Oleidesulfovibrio alaskensis DSM 16109: one gene and its partner. Each later gene encodes a partner of the first gene's protein in a complex. Links are inferred from orthologs where the notes say so. Each region holds a gene or a part of one and is shown on either strand. Other genes may lie near its edges.

Region 1 (10,067 bases):
GCAGATCTGTGCCCACCTCGACCTGAAAGGTAAACCGCGGGCGGCGCGGACGGGCATCCACCGAACGACGGCGCACACGGATCATGACCGCTGCATCATCAGGCAGACCTGCCTTTTTCAATGCCGCGGCGCGCAGAGCGCCTTGTACATGAACCAGATCCGGATCGAGGGACACTTCAAAAAAAGCTGATTTCATATTGTATTCCTGCCGCTGAAAAAAACATGGAAGCCACCGGTGCACTGCGGAATGTGACGCCACCGGAAAGGCATTCTGAAAGCACATGACCGGCATACCGGATTATATGACACAGGTACTGATCCGTTTTTGTAACGGAAAGCTGCCGGACCGTCTGCATTGCCGGCTGTGCAGCGGTTGCGCACCTCGGCGCGCAACCGTAATCCCGCGACGGGTCAAACGGGAGGCACCCTATATACATATGCAGCCGCAGAGTCAAAGCCTGCGCCCCGCCGCAGAGGATTGCGCCGCGGGCGAATCGTCCCGCGCGCGACATCTCCGGCCTGTATCAGCCGGCCCCTGACAATTTGCACCATGACACTCTGGCCCCCTGACACTCTGCGCCAAGGTATGCAGCCCGCAAACACGCGGCCTGAACAGATTGCCGGAATAAAAGTTGCCGGGCAGGCCGAAAGTGGCGCGTTCAGGCGCGGCGCAGCACCCTGCGCAAAATGCCGGTCACCATCTGCAATGCTTCCGGCGCCACAAAACGCGCTACCCCCAGAAAAACCGCCCCAAAGGCCAGCCCGCTGAAAATCAGCCGCACAAACGCCTCCAGCAGGGGGCTGCCGGACAAAGACTGTGCCCACGGCAACACCACAGGGCCGTATATCATGGCACACCAGCCTGCGGCGCAGGCCGGCACGCACGCGGCACCGGTGCGCAGAGCCGTCTGCCCCAGTCCGGCGAACGCGGCACAGCCGTTCCTGCGCATCCATACCGTGCTCAAAGCCAGCGTGTACAACCCCACAGACAACCCTCCGGCAAGTGCCACCCCCACAGCCCCGCCCAGCGGGCCGTCCCAGCGGGCCAGCAGCCAGTACAGCGGCAGACCGCATGCTGTGGCCAGTGTACCGGTCACAGCGGGTGTCACCGTGTCCTGCCGGGCATAAAAAGCCCTGCCCACCACCTGCTGAATACCCCACAGCGGCACGGCGGCCAGCATGACCATCAGCAAAGGCGCCGAAGCCTGCGTCTGTGCGGCAGTAAAGCTGCCCTGCTGAAAAATCAGTCGCATGGTCGGTTCCGCGGCTATAATCATCCACGCTGTAACCGGCAGAATGACAAGCAGCGTATTACGCAGCGCAGCCGAAAGTGTCTGCGAAAAACGTGCTTCATCACCACCGGCGGCCAGACTGGCCAGAAAAGGATACGAGGCAACGCCTGCTGCCTGCGCCACAACCCCCACCGGAACCAGCATTATGCGCCGCGCGTAGTTAAGCAGACTTACGGCACCCTCTCCGGCCATCGAGCCGAAAATACGGACAAACTGCTCGTCCAGAACCACCACGGACTGCCCTATCATCAAAGGCAGTGCCAGCAGGGCAAACCGCAGCACGCTGCCATGGCGCAGCACGGCATACAGACGCAATCCGCCTGCCCGTACAGCCCATACGGGCAGGGCAAAACTGCCCAGCGCGGCACCGGCAAGCACCCCCCAGCAGAATCCTTCCATACCCGAGCGGATGCCTGCAAGCCCGCCTAGAATTATACAGGCATTATACACCAGCGGGGTAAGCGCAGGAACAGCAAACTGCCGCCGCATGTAGAGCATGGCGGTAAAACAGCTGCCTGCCAGAAAAAAAACCTGAGCGGGCAGTATAATGCGCAGAAAATATGCCAGCCGCCGTGCAGACTCCGCATCAAAACCCGGTGCGGCCAGCGCCGCAAGCCACGGGGCGGCCAGCCACGCCACCCCCGTAAGCAACGCGGCAAAAAGCGTTATCCAGCCGGTGACAGCCGAAAAAAAACGCCAGCCGTCCTGCTCGTCATGCTCAAAACGGGCTGCCAGCAGCGGAATAAGCGTGATGGAAAAATACCCGCCGGCCAGCAGGTAGTTAAGAAAATCCGGAACCACAAACGATGCGAAGTAGATATCCGACTCCAGACTGGCGCCATGAAAATAGGAAATAACTTTATCGCGTATAAGTCCCATGAACCGTGAAAGAAAAATGCTGCCGGCCATAATGGCCGCGGCCAGCCCCATCCGCTGTCTGCCTGATAATATACTCATGCGTTTGCTGCGCCTTATGCTGACAATGCTTATTAGGGGGAACAACACGGCCCGCCCGCAGCGGTTATGCCGCACCCCGCCACGTACCGCAAGCGCACTGCCACGTGATTGTTCCGTTGCGGCACCGTGTCATGAACGCGGCAAAGCCGCAGACAGGTGCCGGACGACATTGTCACAACATGCCGACTGGTTACACAACTATATAAAGTAACGCTCTCTTTGCGGCAGTGTTTCTTATCACAACTACTACTCTTTACACAAAAATCAGCTTTTCCGGATTTAGTGCTTGACTTTTTTATTCACTTTTGAAAAAAAAAGACAACTCATGAAGAGGACGAGAGGGGTCTGGCCCGATGACCGTCCGGCAACCTGCCCGCAAGGCAAGGTGCCAAAGCCAGCCACGGTGAGATGCCGCGGTGCCATGAGGTCGACAGCTGCGACCGGTACCGTTCTGCCTCTCACCATTGTGAGAGGTTTTTTTATGCAGAGCCTTTGCTCGGCAGTGGGTGGATTTACGGAGTTTGCACGCCCACACAAAAAACAATGATGCTAAAATCCGGAAGCAATGCTTCCCGTGGTCCGCGCCGGAGCGGACACAGCAGGAGAAAACACATGAAGGATTATCTCGGACAGGCTTCAGGCAGCAACGCGCAGGGTGTTGTATACTTTTTGTACCACGATAACTGCGCCGAACAGATGCCCCGCACATATTCCGACCCTCTGGAACTGCTGGGAGACATGACCCTGCTGCGCCTTTCGGAAGAACAGAAAGCCGCCCTGCGTACCATCCTTCATCGGGAAATTGCAGAAAACGGTGCAGAAGCTGTCTGGCGCTCGCGTGCGTATCGCAAGAACATCATTCATTCTTTCGGCAGAATCGTCTAGCACAAGAGCGCTGTACATACGCCAAAGGCGAAGGGCCGGCAGGAAGGTGCTGCCGGCCCTTGTCCATACTCCCGAAAAACATCCCCGCACAACGGTTTCAGACGCACTCCGGACTGTCAAAGCCCATATCTGCCAGCAACGCAGGCAGTTCGCGGAAATCGTGCATCGTTCTCACCAACTCCGCCTCCCTGCGCTCTTCAGTACGCCGGTTAAACCATACTCCGCGTATGCCCAGCTGGTTGGCCCCCCAGATATCCGCCATATAGTCATCGCCCACCATCACCACGCAGCCGGCATCCAGCTTCAGGTCGCGCAGCACATGACTCCAGAATCCGGCCTGCGGCTTGGGGCGGCCGATAAAGCGATAGGTGTAGATTCTGTCCAGCACCTGCCCCAGTCCCATGGTGTCCAGAGAAGCCCGCACCTCATGTTCTTCCGATTCCGCGGCATTGGAAGCAAGCCCCGTTGTCCAGCACGGTGCCAGACTCATGACCACTTCACGGGCATGCGGTGTGGCAGGCACGCCGGACCACCCTTTCTCCCTGCCCAAATACCACGGCATGCTCTCCATCAGCGTACCGCCCCAGTCAAACAGCAGCGCTCGTTTATGCATTGTCGCCTCCTCGGCTTTCAGTGCCCGCGTCGGGGCATCGCGTCAAGCCTGCGGCAGTCATGATGTCTGCACGGCAGGACACGGCACAGCGGGGGCTCCGGCATACCATAACGGAAAGCATGGGCGTGAAGATGCGGCGGCAGCCGCCCCCTGCCCTTCAGATAGCCGCATCAGAAGATCACCATCGTCACGTCTGCCCGGAATGCACCGACTGCCCATAATGCCCTGACTGCACTGACGGTTCTGGCTGCCTGAGCGAAACAGGACAGAAGCCCCGCCCCGGCACGCCCCTGAAAATCCGCACAGGGTCGATACCCGCGTGGCACCCCATGAGTACGCCCACGAGTACACCCCACGATTCCCCCCCACGATTACCCCCCATGATCTGGCCGCTGCATTGCAGCATACGGGCAGCGCACACCGGCACTGACTTTCAGGTGGTGGCAGGGCATGCCGCGGGCGCGGGCAGACAGGACGACAGGTAAGAAAGTCAGGCAGCAGAAACAACAAAAGCGCACAGTGAACGCAAAAAAAGGGCCGGAGTAAACTCCGGCCCTGAAGGTTCGGTTGGTGCGACCAGTCGTAGCGACTAGTACATGCCGCCCATACCGCCCATGCCGCCCATGCCGCCCATGGCGGGAGCAGCGGGAGCGTCTTCTTTGGGCTTTTCTGCAATGGCGCACTCGGTGGTGAGCAGCAGAGAAGCAACGGAAGCGGCGTTCTGCAGAGCGATACGGCTTACCTTTTTGGGGTCGATAACGCCGGCGGCGATGAGGTCTTCGAACTCACCGGTGGCAGCGTTAAAGCCGAAAGCGTCTTTGCCTTCCTTCACCTTTTCGCAGATGATGGAGCCTTCGAAACCGGCGTTGGCAGCAATCTGACGCAGGGGCTCTTCGATTGCGCGGCGGATGATGGTGACACCTGCTGCTTCGTCGTCATCAGCGGGCTTCACGTCGTCCAGCACCTTGCAGCAACGGACCAGAGCGGTACCGCCACCGGGGACGATGCCTTCTTCCACTGCAGCGCGGGTAGCGTTCAGAGCGTCTTCCACGCGGTCTTTCTTTTCCTTCATTTCGGTTTCGGTAGCTGCGCCCACATTGATCACGGCAACACCGCCGACGATCTTTGCCAGACGTTCCTGCAGCTTTTCACGATCGTAATCGGAGGAAGTTTCTTCGATCTGAGCGCGGATCATTTTCACGCGGGCCTTGATGGCTTCGCTTTCACCGGCGCCGTCAACGATGGTGGTGTTTTCTTTGTCCACCACGATGCGCTTTGCGTTACCCAGATCGGCAACGGTGGCGTTTTCAAGCTTGATGCCCATTTCTTCGGAGATCACACGGCCGCCGGTAAGGGTGGCGATGTCTTCGAGCATGGCCTTGCGGCGTTCGCCGAAGCCGGGAGCCTTGACGGCCACAACCTGCAGGGTGCCGCGCAGCTTGTTCACAACCAGAGTGGCCAGAGCTTCGCCGTCCACATCTTCAGCGATGATCACGAGCGGACGGTTCATCTTGGCAACCTGCTCAAGCACGGGCAGCATGTCTTTCATGCTGGAAATCTTCTTCTCGTTGATGAGAATCAGAGGCTCGTCCATTTCGCAGACCATCTTTTCAGGATCGGTCACGAAGTAGGGGGACAGGTAGCCGCGGTCGAACTGCATGCCTTCCACGACTTCGAGAGTGGTTTCGAGGCCTTTGGCTTCTTCAACGGTGATAACGCCTTCCTTGCCCACTTTGCTCATGGCTTCGGCAATGATGTTGCCGATGGTGGTGTCGGAGTTGGCGGAAATGGTGCCGACCTGAGCAATTTCCTTCTGGTCGCGGGTGGGCTTTGCAAGGTTGCCCAGTTCCTTCACCAGAGCTTCAACGGCCTTGTCCACGCCACGCTTGATGGCCATGGGGTTACGGCCTGCGGCCACCAGCTTTACGCCTTCTTTGTAGATGGCCTGAGCCAGAATGGTTGCAGTGGTGGTGCCGTCACCGGCGATGTCGGAGGTTTTGGAAGCAACTTCCTTAACCATCTGAGCGCCCATGTTTTCGAACTTGTCTTCCAGCTCGATTTCCTTGGCTACGGAAACACCGTCCTTGGTGATGACGGGTGCGCCGAAGGACTTTTCGATGACAACGTTACGGCCTTTGGGGCCGAGGGTCACCTTGACAGCGTTGGCCAGTTTGTCCACGCCGCGGGCCAGTCTTTCACGGGCCTTGGTATCAAAAACGATTTCTTTGGAAGCCATATTTCTTCTCCTCCTGAAAGGATAGGACTAAGTCAGTGGGAAAGTCAGTTACTGAATGATAGCCAGAATGTCGTCTTCACGCATGACCAGATGGTCAACGCCGTCCAGCTTCACTTCGGTGCCTGCGTACTTGTTGAACAGCACCACGTCGCCGGTCTTCACGGTCATGGCAATTACCTTGCCGTCGTCTGCGGTCTTGCCGGGGCCGACTGCGATCACTTCACCACGGGAAGGCTTTTCCTTCGCGGTGTCGGGAATGTACAGGCCGCCTGCGGTCTTTTCTTCGGACTCAAGGCGCTTAACCAGCACACGATCGTTCAAAGGCTTCAGGTTCATACTCTCCTAACCTCCAGATTATTTAACTCTTTTTGCCCTTTTTTAGCACTCTCTTCACGCGAGTGCCAAAGGAAAGCAGCACATTCACCCACGCACCTGCGGGGGCAGACACGTTAAAAAGCGGCCGGGCAGCCGCGGATGAAGCACCGCATGTTATTCCAATTACCGCAACATGCAGCGGTGCTTAGCTGCAGGGATAATAATCCCCGTTTCCGGTTTGAAAAGGGGTAAATTGCATTTTTTTTGCGGGCACAGCCCCTCAAAGATGTTAACACTCTGTTTTTCAAAATTATTTTTTTATATTTTCCATAAAAAAATGCCACCCCCGGCGGGGGGTGGCACATACATATTCAGGAACAATTCCTGATATTAAGATTTAATCCGGGGCCTGCCCGTCATGATGGCCAGCAGCCCCACAACGGCAAGAATAAAGCAGTAGTAGTTACCGCCGACAACTTCCAGCGGCGATATGCCCGCTATGGAACCGGCAAGCAGCACCTGCGCCGCGTACGGCATGATTCCCTGAAAAACACAGGAGAAAATATCAAGTATGCTTGCGCTGCGGCGGGGGTCTATGCCGTTCTTGTCGGCAATCTCTTTTGCCAGACCGCCGGAAAGAATGATGGCCACGGTGTTGTTTGCCGTGCAGGCATCCGCCACCGAGACAAGCCCCGCAATGCTCAACTCGCCGGTACGGGCCTGATTGTCGCTGCGCGAGCGTGCAGTAAGCGCATCTATACGGCCCAGCAGCCACTTGATACCGCCCTGTACTCTGATCAGTTCGCCCAGACCGCCGATCAGCATGGAAAGAACCATGATTTCCTGCATTCCCTTGAAGCCGTTAAAAATGTCCTGCGAAAATCCTATCAGCGAATATTCCGGCATTGTCAGCAGCCCCACAGCGCCCGTAAACACGATGCCGCACGCCAGCACCACAAAGACGTTTACCCCGGCCACGGCCATGCCCAGAATAACCATATAGGGAAGCGCTTTGATAACGCTGTAATCACCGGAAACAGTCACCGCGCCGTCGGCACCCAGCAGGGCGAATCCGGCCACTGCCAGCACGGCCGCGGGCAGGGCTATGTACAGGTTTACACGGAATTTATCTTTCATCTCGCAGCCCTGCGTACGCGTGGCGGCGATGGTGGTATCAGAAATCATGGAAAGGTTGTCGCCGAACATGGCGCCGCCCAGCACAGCGCCCATAAGCAGCGGCAGGCCGATGGTTGTCTGTTCGCCCACGCCCACGGCAATAGGGGCAATGGCGGCTATGGTGCCCATGGATGTGCCCATGGCAGTGGAGACAAAAGCCCCGATAAGAAACAGGCCGGGCAGCACAAAGGCCGGCGGCACAAGATCAAGCCCGAGATTGACCGTGGAACTGACGCCGCCGATGGCCGTGGCCACCGAAGCAAAGGCACCGGCAAGCAGATAGATGAGGCACATGGTTATGATGTTGCCGTCACCCACGCCGCTGATGAAAACCCCGAGCTGCTTGTCCAGACGCTGGCCGCCGCGCAGTTTGCCCAGCAGCAGGCTGAAGGCGATGGCAGGCAGTATGGCTACGGCGGCGGACAGCTGGTAAAAAGCCATTTTCGTGCCGTTGGCCGTCAGCACGGCACCGGTGCCGATAAACAGCGCAAGAAAAAACACAAGCGGCAGCAGGGCCGAAAAAGACGGTTTACTGTTCAAGGTGGTATCCTCCCCCGTTCAGGAATGGCAGCGCGGCAGCCCCTTCACTGCTGCTCGCCGGTCGGCGCAACCGGAGCGCTGGCACGATGATGACACACGCCGTGAATCACTATATCAAACTAAGTTGATAAACTGATATATGAGCACTGCCCCCCTGTCAATGAAAAAGCCGCTCCGGAACACCGGAACGGCCACAGGTGATTTTTTGATACAAAAGCAATGGCAATGCGTCATGGCGCATGCGCGCACGGGTGGATGTCAGAACTATGCTCCTGCCCGTGCCGCCCGCGCAGCAGAACCGTTACTGACCGGGCATGCCGCGCAGGTCGGCGGCACGCTGTTCCGCCTCTTCCCAGCGGGTCAGCAGTTCCATGAGTTCTTCTTCAATGGCGGGCAGCCTTGCGGAAAGCACGGCAAAGCGCTCTGGATTGCCGGTATACAATGCAGGGTCTGACAGTTCGGCTTCCGCCGCCGCCTGCTCTTTTTCCAGCGCTTCCATGCGGAGCGGCAGTTCCTGCAGTTCTTCTTCCAGCTGTTTCAGTTCGCGCTGTTCATTAAACGTCAGCTTGCGCGGTTTTTCCTGCTGCCGCTCCGTTCTGGACTGTCGGGAGGCTGCAGGCTTTTCTTCCTGCACCGGCTGCGGGCGCTGCCGCAGCCAGTCATCGTAGCCGCCCACATATTCATTCACGCACCCGCCGCCCTCGAATGCCAGCGTAGAGGTCACCACATTGTTCAGAAAAGCTCTGTCGTGGCTGACGATGAGCACGGTACCCGAATATTCACCCAGCAGTTCCTCCAGCAGCTCCAGCGTTTCCATGTCCAGATCGTTGGTGGGTTCGTCCATCACCAGCAGGTTGGAAGGACGCGCAAACAATCTTGCCAGCAGCAACCTGTTGCGCTCGCCACCCGAAAGCACTTTTACCGGCAGCATGGTCCGCTCCGGTTCAAAAAGAAATTCTTTCAGATACCCCACAACGTGCTTGCGCACGCCGTTGATCTCCAGGGTGTCGTTACCGCCTGCCACGCTTTCGCGTACGCTGGCCTCATCATCCAGAACATTGCGCAGCTGGTCAAAATAGGCGATTTCCAGTCTGGTGCCGTGCCGGATGCTGCCGCAGTCCGGCTTCAGATCGCCCAGCAGCAGCCGCAGCAGCGTTGTCTTACCCGCTCCGTTGGGGCCGATGATGCCCACTTTGTCGCCTCTGGTAACCAGCACCGAGGCATCGCGGATGACCGGCGCCGTGCCTGCCGGAGCGTCGGGCCAGGTGTAGGATATGCCGTCAGCCTCGATAACCAGCTTGCCGCTGCGTTCAGCCTCCTGCATCTGCATGGTCACGGTGCCCTGCCGCTCGCGGCGCTTTCTCCGCTCGTCCCGCATGGCCTGCAGTGCGCGTACACGCCCCATGTTTCTGGTACGCCGGGCCTTTATGCCCTGCCGGATCCACACTTCTTCCTGCGCCAGCTTTTTATCAAAGTTGGCCCATTCCTTTTCCTCTATTTCCAGCTGGGCCTGTTTGCGCTCCAGAAAGGTGTCATAATCACAGCTCCAGTCGGCCATGCGGCCCCTGTCCAGCTCGATGATGCGTTTTGCCACCCTGCGCAGAAAGGCCCTGTCGTGTGTCACAAACACAAGCGCTCTGGCCCTGCGCAGCAGAAAATCTTCAAGCCATGCTATGGAACTGATGTCCAGATGGTTTGTGGGTTCGTCCAGCAGCAGCAGGTCCGGATCGCTGACCAGTGCGCGTGCCAGCATGGCACGGCGTTTCATCCCGCCAGAAAGACACGAAAAATCGGCATACGGATCAAGCTGAAGGTGGTTGAGCGCGCTCATGATGTCGCCATGCCGCTCCCAGCCGGAGGCAGCATCCACCGCGGCCTGAGCGGCAGAAACCATGCCGTCGTCGTCCGCGGTTCCGGTCTGGCGCATGGCCCCGTGAAATGCGGCCAGCGCCCTGCCTTCTTCGCCCAGCCCCCCGCATACCACGGAATAGACATCGCCCGTGATATCCTGCGGCACGTCCTGTGCCAGAAAGGCCGTACGCACCCCCTGTCC
Region 2 (10,185 bases), on another replicon or contig:
CCGTAAGCAATATTGGAAAAACGGAAAAATCTGTATGTGACCACCAGCAGCACAAACACGCTGACAAGCGGAATGACCTCTGCAATCCACACCGCGCGGGAAGCGGGCGCAATGCCCAGCAGTGCAAAAAAAACAGTAAACACGGCAGCAAGCACCACCGGAAAATTCTCGCGGGTAACATTGATGCGCATAAGGCTCCTCCTGAGCGAAAAAACGGCTTGCAGCACAATGCCGCAAACAGGCGGAGTGTGCAAACCGTTGCGCATGCAAAAGGCCGGAAAGCCTTTCGGCTTTCCGGCCCGTTTTCTCCGATTCCCCGGTCTGGCGACTATTAACCGCCAAGCAGCTGCATGGCCATTCTGGGCAGCGAGTTAGCCTGCGAAAGCATGGCCACTGCCGACTGGGTGAGGATCTGCTGCCGCGTGAACTCGGTCATTTCCTGCGAAACGTCCACGTCGGAAATACGGGATTCGGCAGCCTGCAGGTTTTCAGACTGAATCTGCAGGTTGGTGATGGTGTTTTCCAGACGGTTCTGGAGAGCACCGAGGTTTGCGCGGATCTTGTCCTTGGAGACGATGGCATTTTCAATGCCGACCAGCGCGTTCTGTGCGGCGGACTGGGTGGAAATGGTGTACCCTGCTCCGCCCACGGTGGACTGGTTGCCCAGCCCCAGAGCCGATGCCGTGGAAGTACCGATCTGGATGTAGTAGTAGTCTTCCGCGGAGTCGTTCTTGGTACCGAAGTGCACCTTCAGCTTGCCGGTGGACACAAGGCCGCTGCCGTCATGCGATGCACTGGAAAGGTTGCCGTTCAGCAGCGCGATGCCGTTAAAGTCGGTAGCGTTGGCGATACGGGTGATTTCCGAAGCCATGGCCTGATATTCGGAGTCGATGATCAGACGCTGGTCGGAAGTGTAGGTACCGGTTGCGGCCTGTTCCGCCAGTTCCTTCATGCGGATGAGCTTTTCGTCGATAACGGAAAGCGCACCGTCTGCAGTCTGGATAAGCGAAATAGCGTCGTTGGCGTTACGTACCCCCTGATTCAGCGCGGCGATGTCGGCGCGCATGATTTCGCGGATGGCAAGACCGGCTGCGTCATCCGCAGCGGTACCCACGCGAAGGCCCGAAGACAAACGGCGTACGGACGTGCTCAGGTTGCCATAAGACTGGCTCAGGTTACGGGCAGCATTCGTCGCCATCAAGTTGTGATTGATAACCAGAGACATAATATTCCTCCATGAATATTAGTGCTTTTTAGAAACACTCTGCTCCGGCCGCTTCCCTGCGGCCGCAAAGTGATCTTCCTGACTATCTATTCGACCGCGAACCGGCTTTCATTAGCCCTCCAGTCCATTTTTTTCGGACTGCACACAGCAGAAAAACATAACATGCTGTATTACATAAAAAAAGCCGGAGCAGCAAACTGCTCCGGCACATACCCCAACGGTCTCTGCATCAGCCGCCGAGCAGCTGCATGGCCATACGCGGCAGCGAATTGGCCTGCGACAACATGGCCACCGCAGACTGGGTAAGAATCTGCTGGCGGACAAACTCGGTCATTTCATTGGAAACATCGACATCTGAAATACGGGATTCAGCGGCCTGCAGGTTTTCGGCCTGAATCTGCAGGTTGGTGATGGTGTTTTCCAGACGGTTCTGCAGCACCCCGAGGGCCGCCCTGATATTGTCTTTGGATACAATAGCCTTGTCGATGGCAACAAGGGCCTGCTGGGCTGCTGACTGGGTGGAAATGGCAAACCCGCCGAAGGTGGCATCGGCCTGATTGCCCACCCCAAGTGCCGAAGCCGTGGCGGTGCCTATCTGTATGTAATAGTAGTCTTCGGCAGAATCATTTGCCGTGCCGAAATGTATCTTCATTTTCCCGCGCGAAACGACCCCGCTGCCATCATGAGTGGAGCTGGAAAGATTGCCGTTGAGCAGCTGGATACCGTTGAAATCAGTCGAATTGGCAATACGGGTGATTTCCGAAGCCATGGCCTGATATTCGGAATCAATGAGCAGACGCTGATCCGAGGTGTACGTGCCGGTTGCGGCCTGTTCGGCCAGTTCCTTCATGCGGATGAGCTTTTCGTCAATGACTGAAAGCGCGCCGTCTGCCGTCTGCAGCAGCGAAATGGCATCGTTGGCGTTTCGTACCCCCTGATGCATGGACGCTATGTTGGCACGCATGAGTTCTCTGATGGCCATACCTGCCGCGTCGTCGGCTGCTGTCCCCACACGCAGCCCCGAAGAAAGCCGCCGGACGGATGTTGACAGATTGCCGTACGCCGTACTCAGATTGCGCGAAGCATTCTGCGCCATAAGGTTATGGTTGATGACCATCGACATATATATTCCTCCTCGTCTGCTCACATGCCGCAACTGTCAGCAACTTGACACGTTTTTCCCGCAGCTTACGCAGCAAGACAGGAAAAACACGCCGGTCGCCCGTTCCGGCCAAAAAACAAGCATAAATCGTGCCAGATGCCCGCAAGTGCAGCACCGAAAGGGATTGGCGACAGACACGCTTTGCCTTATGGTACAGACAAAACACGGAGGAACCGTAATGAGCACACATGCCGAAACCCGCGCCATAACCGCGGCGGACATACGGGCGGCAAAAAACACAAGACGTCTGGCCATGCTGACGGCATACGACTACCCCACGGCATCCATTGCCGATGAAGGCGGCATGGACATGCTGCTGGTAGGCGATTCGCTGGCCATGGTGGTGCTGGGGCATGAGGACACGCTGTCCGTGACGCTGGACGAGATGATCCACCACTGCCGGGCCGTTACGCGGGGCGCCTCACGCGCGCTGGTGGTGGGCGACCTGCCCTTTATGACCTATGAACAGGGGCCGGATCAGGCCATGCACAGCGCGGCGCGACTGTTCCGCGAAGGCGGTGTGCGCGCTGTAAAGCTGGAAGGGGGCAAAGAAGTCGCTCCGCAGGTGGAGGCTCTTGTGAAGGCGGGGATTCCCGTCATGGGGCACATCGGGCTTACTCCGCAGCGTGTAGCGGCGCTGGGCGGCTTTAAAGTGCAGGGGCGTTCGGCTGCCGCCGCCCGCAGTCTGGCGGAAGATGCGCGCATACTGGAAGATGCGGGCTGTTTTGCACTGGTACTGGAAGCCATACCCGCCCCTGTGGCCGCGCACATTACCCGCACGTCAGGCATTCCCACCATCGGCATAGGGGCCGGAGCGCAGTGCGACGGACAGGTGCTGGTGGTGCACGATATGCTGGGCCTGTTCGACCGCTTTACCCCGAAGTTTGTGAAACGCTATGCAGAGCTGCGCGGGCATGCCGTAAAAGCCGTGCAGCAGTATGGTGATGAAGTGCGTCAGGGAGAATTTCCCGCGGCGCAGCACTCCTTCGGCATGCCGGAAGACGAACAGCGCCGCTGGGAAGAAAATGTCAGCGGCGCGGACGACTGATGCTCATCCCCCGAGGCGGCGGAGCATCCAGTCCCTGCAGCAGCAGGCAGGACGAGGGAATAATCCGCACAAAGCGTTCCTCGTTCACACGTTCACGAAAGCAGGTTACCTGATGCCGCAAAAGCACGTGCAGCGCACCGGAGTCTCTGCTGGAATCGAGCAGAAAAAGCGAATCGCCCAGCAGACGGTCGGCGGCTGTCCAGTGGCGTACCACAGGGGCATCCTGCCCGGGCACATAGCGCATGAACCGCAGCAGCATTGTTCTTCTGGCACCCGCGGCAAGCCAGTCTGCAGCCATGCTCCAGAAATCGCTTTCTCCGGCCGGCTCATCGGCAAAAGCGCTCTGCACATGCAGCGGGAAAAGACCGGCCCCGTACCATTCCAGCATATCATGCACTATGCCGGTGTAGTCAGTGGCGGCGGTAACCGCCGCGGTAAAAACCTCGTCGTCCTGTGCAAGCCTGAGGAGCGTGTCATGAAACATGCGTCTGGCCTGAAACGCGGTAAGCGCGTGCGTGCGGCAAAAAGCATTGACCACCGCATACAGCGCGCAGAAATTATCCAGTGCTCCCTGATGGAAAGCCGTTCCCATGACGCCCGCCTTGTTATACTCTGTCCGCCTGACATCGCTGCGACGCCCTGCGCGGCACAGTATGTTCCGGATTTTGCTTTACAACAAGGGCCACTAAGTTTACAACCAGAACAACAACTATATGCGGATACATTGATATGCAGATAATCACATCTCCCGAAGAGCTTCAGCGGCTTTGCCTTGACTGGCGCTGCGGCGGTGTCAAAACCGCGCTGGTTCCGACCATGGGTTACTACCATGCAGGGCACGAAAGCCTTATGGCCTATGCCCGCGAACGTGCGGACAAGGTTGTGGTGAGCCTTTTTGTCAACCCCGCGCAGTTTGCTCCCGGAGAAGATCTGGCAGCCTACCCCCGCGACCTTTCCGGCGATGCCGAGGTTGCCCAGCGGGCCGGTGCCGATGTGCTGTTCACCCCGCAGCCGGAAGCCATGTACCCGCAGGGATTCGACACATGGGTGGAAATTCCCGGACTGTCTTCCGGCCTGTGCGGCGCCGACCGTCCCGGTCATTTCCGCGGGGTGTGCACCGTGGTCATGAAGCTGATGCTGCTCACCCTGCCCCGTCTTGCCGTTTTCGGCGAAAAAGACTGGCAGCAGCTGGCAGTGCTCAGACGCATGGCAAAAGACATGCATCTGCCCGTAACCATAGACGGTTGCCCCATTGTACGCGAAACCGACGGTCTGGCCATGAGTTCACGCAATGTGTATCTGACTCCGGAAGAGCGCAGACAGGCACCTGCCCTGTATCAGGGGCTGATCCGTGCACGCGACATGGTTGCCGGCGGAGAGCGCGACACGGCCGTTCTGCGGGCTGCGGTTAAAGAATACTGGAAGCAGCACCTGCCGGAAGGCAGGGAAGATTATCTGGAAATTGTTCACCCCGACACGCTGCAGCCGCTGGAACGAGTGGGGGGCATGGCCACATGCGCAGCCGCCGTACGTCTGGGCAGAGCACGCCTGATTGACAATCTGGCTCTGATATGAACGGCAGGCACGGATAATGACCGCTCAGGATTCTTCAGGCGGCTTTATGGCGTCGCTGCGCCGGTTCATCAAGGCAAACCTGTTTGCCGGCATACTGGTGCTTACCCCGCTGGTGGCGACTTTTCTCACACTGCGGGTGGCAGTGCGCTGGGTGGACAAACTGCTGCTGCTCCTGCCGCCGCAGTACCGTCCGGAGGCTTTTCTGCCTTTTGCCGTGCCGGGGCTGGGGTTTCTGCTGCTGATCGTGGTGCTGCTGGTCACAGGGCTGCTTGTGCGCAATTTTCTGGGGCGCCGCCTTGTAGATCTGGGCGACGCCATTCTGGCACGCATACCGCTGGTCAGCTCGCTGTACTCCGGTATCAAGCAGCTGGTGGAAACCATATTCACCTCTTCGCGCGATTTTCAGCGGGTGGTGCTGATAGAATATCCCCGCAAGGGGCTGTACACCATGGCATTTGTCACAGGCGTTGCCGTGGGTGAAATTCAAAGCAAAACAGCCAGCAAAGTGCTGAACGTGTTTGTGCCCACCACCCCGAACCCCACTTCGGGCTTTTACCTCATGGTGCCCGAAGCGGATGTCATTCCGTTGGAAATGAATGTGGAAGATGCATTCAAACTGCTTATTTCCGGCGGAATTCTGAGTGCAGAGCACGAAAAGTCGAAAAACAGAAAAAAGAAAACAGCCATCAAGGCGAAGAACACATCCCAGGAGGAAACGCATGATCCCTTATAAGGGTAAATACCACTTCACTTCCGAATCGGTTACCGAAGGCCATCCCGACAAAGTCGCTGACCAGATTTCCGACGCCGTGCTTGATGTGCTGCTCGAACAGGATCCTGATTCGCGCGTGGCCTGTGAGACCATGGTCACCACCGGCATGGCCATCATCGCCGGCGAAATAACCACCAGAGGCTATGCCGACCTGCCGCAGGTGGTGCGGGATACCATCAAAGAAATCGGATACAATAACTCCTCCATGGGATTTGACTGGCAGACATGCGCCGTGCTGTCTTCCATAGACAAACAGTCTCCTGACATTGCTCAGGGCGTTGACCGCCAGGACCCCGAAAATCAGGGCGCCGGTGACCAGGGCATGATGTTCGGTTTTGCCTGCGACGAAACCCCCACGCTGATGCCCGCCCCCATATTCTGGGCACACCAGCTTTCGCAAAAGCTTACCGCTGTGCGCAAAGACGGCACCGTGGATTTTCTGCGCCCCGACGGCAAAACACAGGTGTCCTTTGAATACGTTGACGGCCGCCCGGTACGCATCAACAATGTGGTTGTTTCCACACAGCATGCGGAACAGGCCAGCCAGACAGACATCATAGACGCCATCAGAACCCACGTCATACGTCCCGTTCTGGAACCTTCCGGCTTCTTCAACGAAAAAGACTGCGAAATTTTCATCAACACCACCGGCCGTTTTGTTATCGGCGGCCCCATGGGTGACTGCGGTCTTACCGGCCGTAAAATCATTCAGGACACTTACGGCGGCATGGGCAGCCACGGCGGCGGCGCATTCTCCGGCAAAGACCCCTCCAAAGTGGACCGCTCCGGCGCATACATGGGTCGCTACATTGCCAAAAACGTTGTGGCAGCCGGACTTGCTCCCAAATGCGAAGTACAGATCGCGTACTGCATCGGCGTGGCCGATCCTGTTTCCGTACTGTGCACCTCTCTGGGCAGCAGCGACATTTCCGACGAGGTGCTCACTCAGGCCGTGCGCGATGTGTTCGACCTGCGCCCGTACCATATCTCCAAACGACTTGACCTGCGCCGGCCGATCTATAAAAAATCAGCCTGCTACGGACACTTCGGTCGCGAGATTCCCGAATTTTCGTGGGAACGCACCGACGCTGTGGACGATCTGCGTGCAGCGGCCCGCCGCTAGCCCTATCCCGCCCGTCAGCTTATTCCGGCCGGAGCTTCTTGCTCCGGCTTTTTTTTAGGCCCGTATCCGGACACCACAAACAAAAGGCGCATCCGCCACATGGCGGATGCGCCTGAAAAGAGCCTTTCCGGCAATATGCGGTTACAGCGGAATAATAAGAGTACGGTCGGCCACCAGTTTGCCCACACGGTACAGATACACCACATATGCAAGACCAAACGTGATGACAGCCAGTATGATCCATAAAATAAGATGACCAAGCTGACTGCCGAGATCAAGGTCGCACTGCAGCCTGCCGACTCTGCGCCCGCCGGAAACAACATATGTCCGGCTGACAACAAACCGCGCCAGTGCATAGGGGTAGATAAATGCTCCTATACCCAGAGTAAGCACGGAAATAATGATCCACAGCACAGCATGTCCGATGCATTCGGCCATGCTCAGGTCGCAGTCAAAACGCCCGTTGAACATCAGAACTCCTTACGTTTCAGGCAGGTGATCGGCACACATCCACAGGACGCACAGCCGCATGCGCCCCGGCGTCATGCCGTGACGTTTGCCGTCCTGTTACCATAACTTTTCCAGAAACGGTAGAGTTCATCCACATTTTGTGAGGTCAGCAGCGGCATGGCAGCACTCAGCATATCCTGCGGCCACTCCCACCACGCCATTTCAAGCAGCATGGCCACATTTTTCTCATCAAACCGGACACGCAGCTGTCTGGCGGGCATGCCGGCCACCACGGCATACGGAGGCACATCAGAAGTGACCACGGCACGCGAAGCAATGACAGCCCCGTGCCCGATACGCACTCCCGGCATGATCATGGCTTCGGCTCCTATCCACACATCGCTGCCCACCACCGTATCTCCGGCCGGCCTGTAGCCGTCACGGGCACCGGAAAATTCGGCATTGCCTGCGTAGTAGAAGGGAAAAGTGCTTATCCAGTCGGTACGGTGCCCCTGATTGCCCGCCATGACAAAGCTGGCGCCCGTTCCGATGGAGCAGAAGCTGCCTATGATCAGCCTGTCCACGGTATCCGGTTGCGGCATAAGATAGCGGACACAGTCTTCAAACGGGTGGTTGTGGTAATACCCGGAATAATAACTGTAACGGCCGACTGTTATGTTCGGATTGCTTACCTGCTCATGCAGGGGAATGCCCTTGAACGGACTGGTGAAGATGCTGTCTTTAGTCATAATGTCCACAGCGTTATACCATACTGCGGGCAAAAGCTAGATACCGAAATAAGAAGTGATCAGCGCACGCGCACGCGAAGTAAGCGACGGCAGGTCGGGTTTTGATACCTGATCATCAGCGCCGACGGCCTCGCCTTTGTGCCGCAGCGCTTCAGTTATCAGCGAAGAAAACAGCATTACCGGCAGCTGTTTGAGCACAGGGTCATCCTTGATGCGCCTTGTCAGGTTGTGGCCGTCCATTTCCGGCATTTCAATGTCGGATACCACAAGCACCACAAAATCGCTCAGCGGGCGTCCCTGTTCCTGCGATTCCTTTTTCCAGGCTTCCAGCTGCTTCCACGCTTCCAGTCCGCTGCTGGTGGCCGTCACGTCAAAACCGGCTTTTTTCAACGTCGCACCTATCATGTTGCGGATCGAAGAAGAATCGTCCGCAATAAGCGTTTTCAGATTATCACCGGAAACACTCTCTTCGATGCGTTCTGCGTGGGCTTTCAAATCAAGATGCGGATTCATTGAAGCAACAATGCGCTCCATGTCCAGCAGAAAGACGATGCGATCTTCAAAACGCACAACGCCTGTTATGGATTCATTGCTGAACCGGTGCAGGTACGCATCCGGAGCTTCGATCTGACTCCAGCTGAGACGGTGAATGCTGGTAACCGAAGACACCAGAAAAGCCGTGATAGTGCCGCTGAATTCCGAAACAATGACTTTGGCTCCGGGGGAATCCAGACTGCCCTTTTCCAGCCACCGGGCAAGGTCGATGAGCGGCAGCACCCTGCCCCGCAGCGAAAAAGTACCCAAAGCCGCAGGATGATGCGTACCCGGCAGACCCACCACATCAGGACGCCGTATAATTTCAAGCACCTTTGCCACGTTCATGGCATAGTGGCCTTTATACAGAGTGCCCTCCGCATCCTGCTCTTCTATGATAAACTCAATTATTTCTAACTCGTTTGTGCCCGATTCCAAAAGGATGTTGCTCTGTGACATAAGTCACCCCCTATCTTCATACTATGCACGGGGAAGAAGGGAGTTACAAGCCCCGCCGCGTTATTCCTTTCACACTATCAAAACATTGCGCCGGACCAGGCTTCGCGCAGGGCGTGCGGGGAGGCACGGAAAGGATTGGGCGCCACCGGCGGCACGGACAAAGCTGCCGTCTGACTGAAAGGCGTGCCTGCAAGGTGCCTGTTGTAGGCATGATACATAAGAGGCTCCAGCGTCAGCACATCTTCGGCATTGTAGGCCAGCAGGGTTTCAAGAACACGCTCGTCGCCTGTTCTGCGGAAAAGATTCCACAACAGCACGGCCATGTACCCGTCCACGCCCTCCAGTTCGCCTCTGTCAAACCCAAGGCAGTGCTCGATATGCTTCAGGCCGCCCCCCAGTCCGAGCGCTCTGAATACATAACGCAGATCCACGTGCCCCGCTGTCATGCGCATATCAAGCGCCCGCTCCAGAAAAGGCACATCAAAGCATTTACCGTTGAACGTTATCAAAAGGTCATAGGCAGCCATGTCTTCTGCAAAATCATGCAGATTGCGCCCGTGCACATATGTACGCACCTGCCGCCCGTCGTACAGGGCGATGGTGGTCACATGTGCCGACGGCCACGACAATCCCGTTGTTTCAATGTCCACGTAGGCGGCATTGCAGCGGAACGGATCAAAAAGGCGCCACTGCATATTGGCGGGCAGACTGCCCCCGAACCACGCAGCGTCGGCGGATTCCAGCCGGGCAAGCGATTCTTCGGCACCGCGGCGCAGCCGGTCGCCGTTTTTTCCCAGCAGCTTCTGCGGCGCATCCAGCGCATCTTCCCAGGTCAGCACACCCTTGTCCCACAGGCTGCGTTCAGTGCCTGCACCGACTCCCGGCAGATGACAGAACGTATTTTTAAGCATCAGACACCGGCCTTGCGGGCAGACGCACGCGCTGCCGTTTTTTTTCCCTGCACCCCTTTGCGCGGGCAGAAATCAAACATTTCACACTCATGGCACAACGGTTTGCGGGCATCGCACACATGCCGCCCGAACCACACCATGCGGTGGTTCACGTCGCCCCACTCCGCACGGGGAAAA

What was found.
Region 2: the proteins of groL (region 1) and metK are in contact, whole or in part, in a cryo-EM structure (PDB 8P4O), measured with the Escherichia coli proteins. The link is inferred for Oleidesulfovibrio alaskensis DSM 16109 from one-to-one orthologs.

Annotation. Positions count from the first base shown.
Region 1 is NZ_AXWQ01000004.1:448,000-458,066, forward strand. The notes cover bases 3,661-6,502. They hold groL (chaperonin GroEL), read right to left. Parts: upstream 5,984-6,502; coding sequence 4,337-5,983; downstream 3,661-4,336. Other genes in these bases: H586_RS0102360 (HAD family hydrolase), read right to left, coding at 3,661-3,747; groES (co-chaperone GroES), read right to left, coding at 6,032-6,319. Outside these bases: H586_RS0102340 (NAD(P)/FAD-dependent oxidoreductase), read right to left, coding at 1-196; murein biosynthesis integral membrane protein MurJ, read right to left, coding at 660-2,249; H586_RS0102355 (hypothetical protein), read left to right, coding at 2,862-3,134; more of H586_RS0102360, read right to left, coding at 3,232-3,660; H586_RS0102380 (Na+/H+ antiporter NhaC family protein), read right to left, coding at 6,689-8,014; H586_RS0102385 (ATP-binding cassette domain-containing protein), read right to left, coding at 8,316-10,067.
Region 2 is NZ_AXWQ01000005.1:258,590-268,774, forward strand. The notes cover bases 4,858-7,817. They hold metK (methionine adenosyltransferase), read left to right. Parts: upstream 4,858-5,729; coding sequence 5,730-6,905; downstream 6,906-7,817. Other genes in these bases: panC (pantoate--beta-alanine ligase), read left to right, coding at 4,858-5,010; H586_RS0104010 (DUF502 domain-containing protein), read left to right, coding at 5,027-5,743; H586_RS0104020 (DUF6693 family protein), read right to left, coding at 7,047-7,376; catB (type B chloramphenicol O-acetyltransferase), read right to left, coding at 7,448-7,817. In the rest of the region: H586_RS0103980 (DUF2238 domain-containing protein), read right to left, coding at 1-191; H586_RS0103985 (flagellin N-terminal helical domain-containing protein), read right to left, coding at 332-1,225; H586_RS0103990 (flagellin N-terminal helical domain-containing protein), read right to left, coding at 1,455-2,348; panB (3-methyl-2-oxobutanoate hydroxymethyltransferase), read left to right, coding at 2,566-3,435; H586_RS18085 (hypothetical protein), read right to left, coding at 3,416-4,027; more of panC, read left to right, coding at 4,165-4,857; more of catB, read right to left, coding at 7,818-8,104; H586_RS0104030 (chemotaxis protein), read right to left, coding at 8,141-9,097; H586_RS0104035 (ribonuclease H-like domain-containing protein), read right to left, coding at 9,175-10,008; nth (endonuclease III), read right to left, coding at 10,008-10,185. UniProt on the Escherichia coli protein: Catalyzes the formation of S-adenosylmethionine (AdoMet) from methionine and ATP.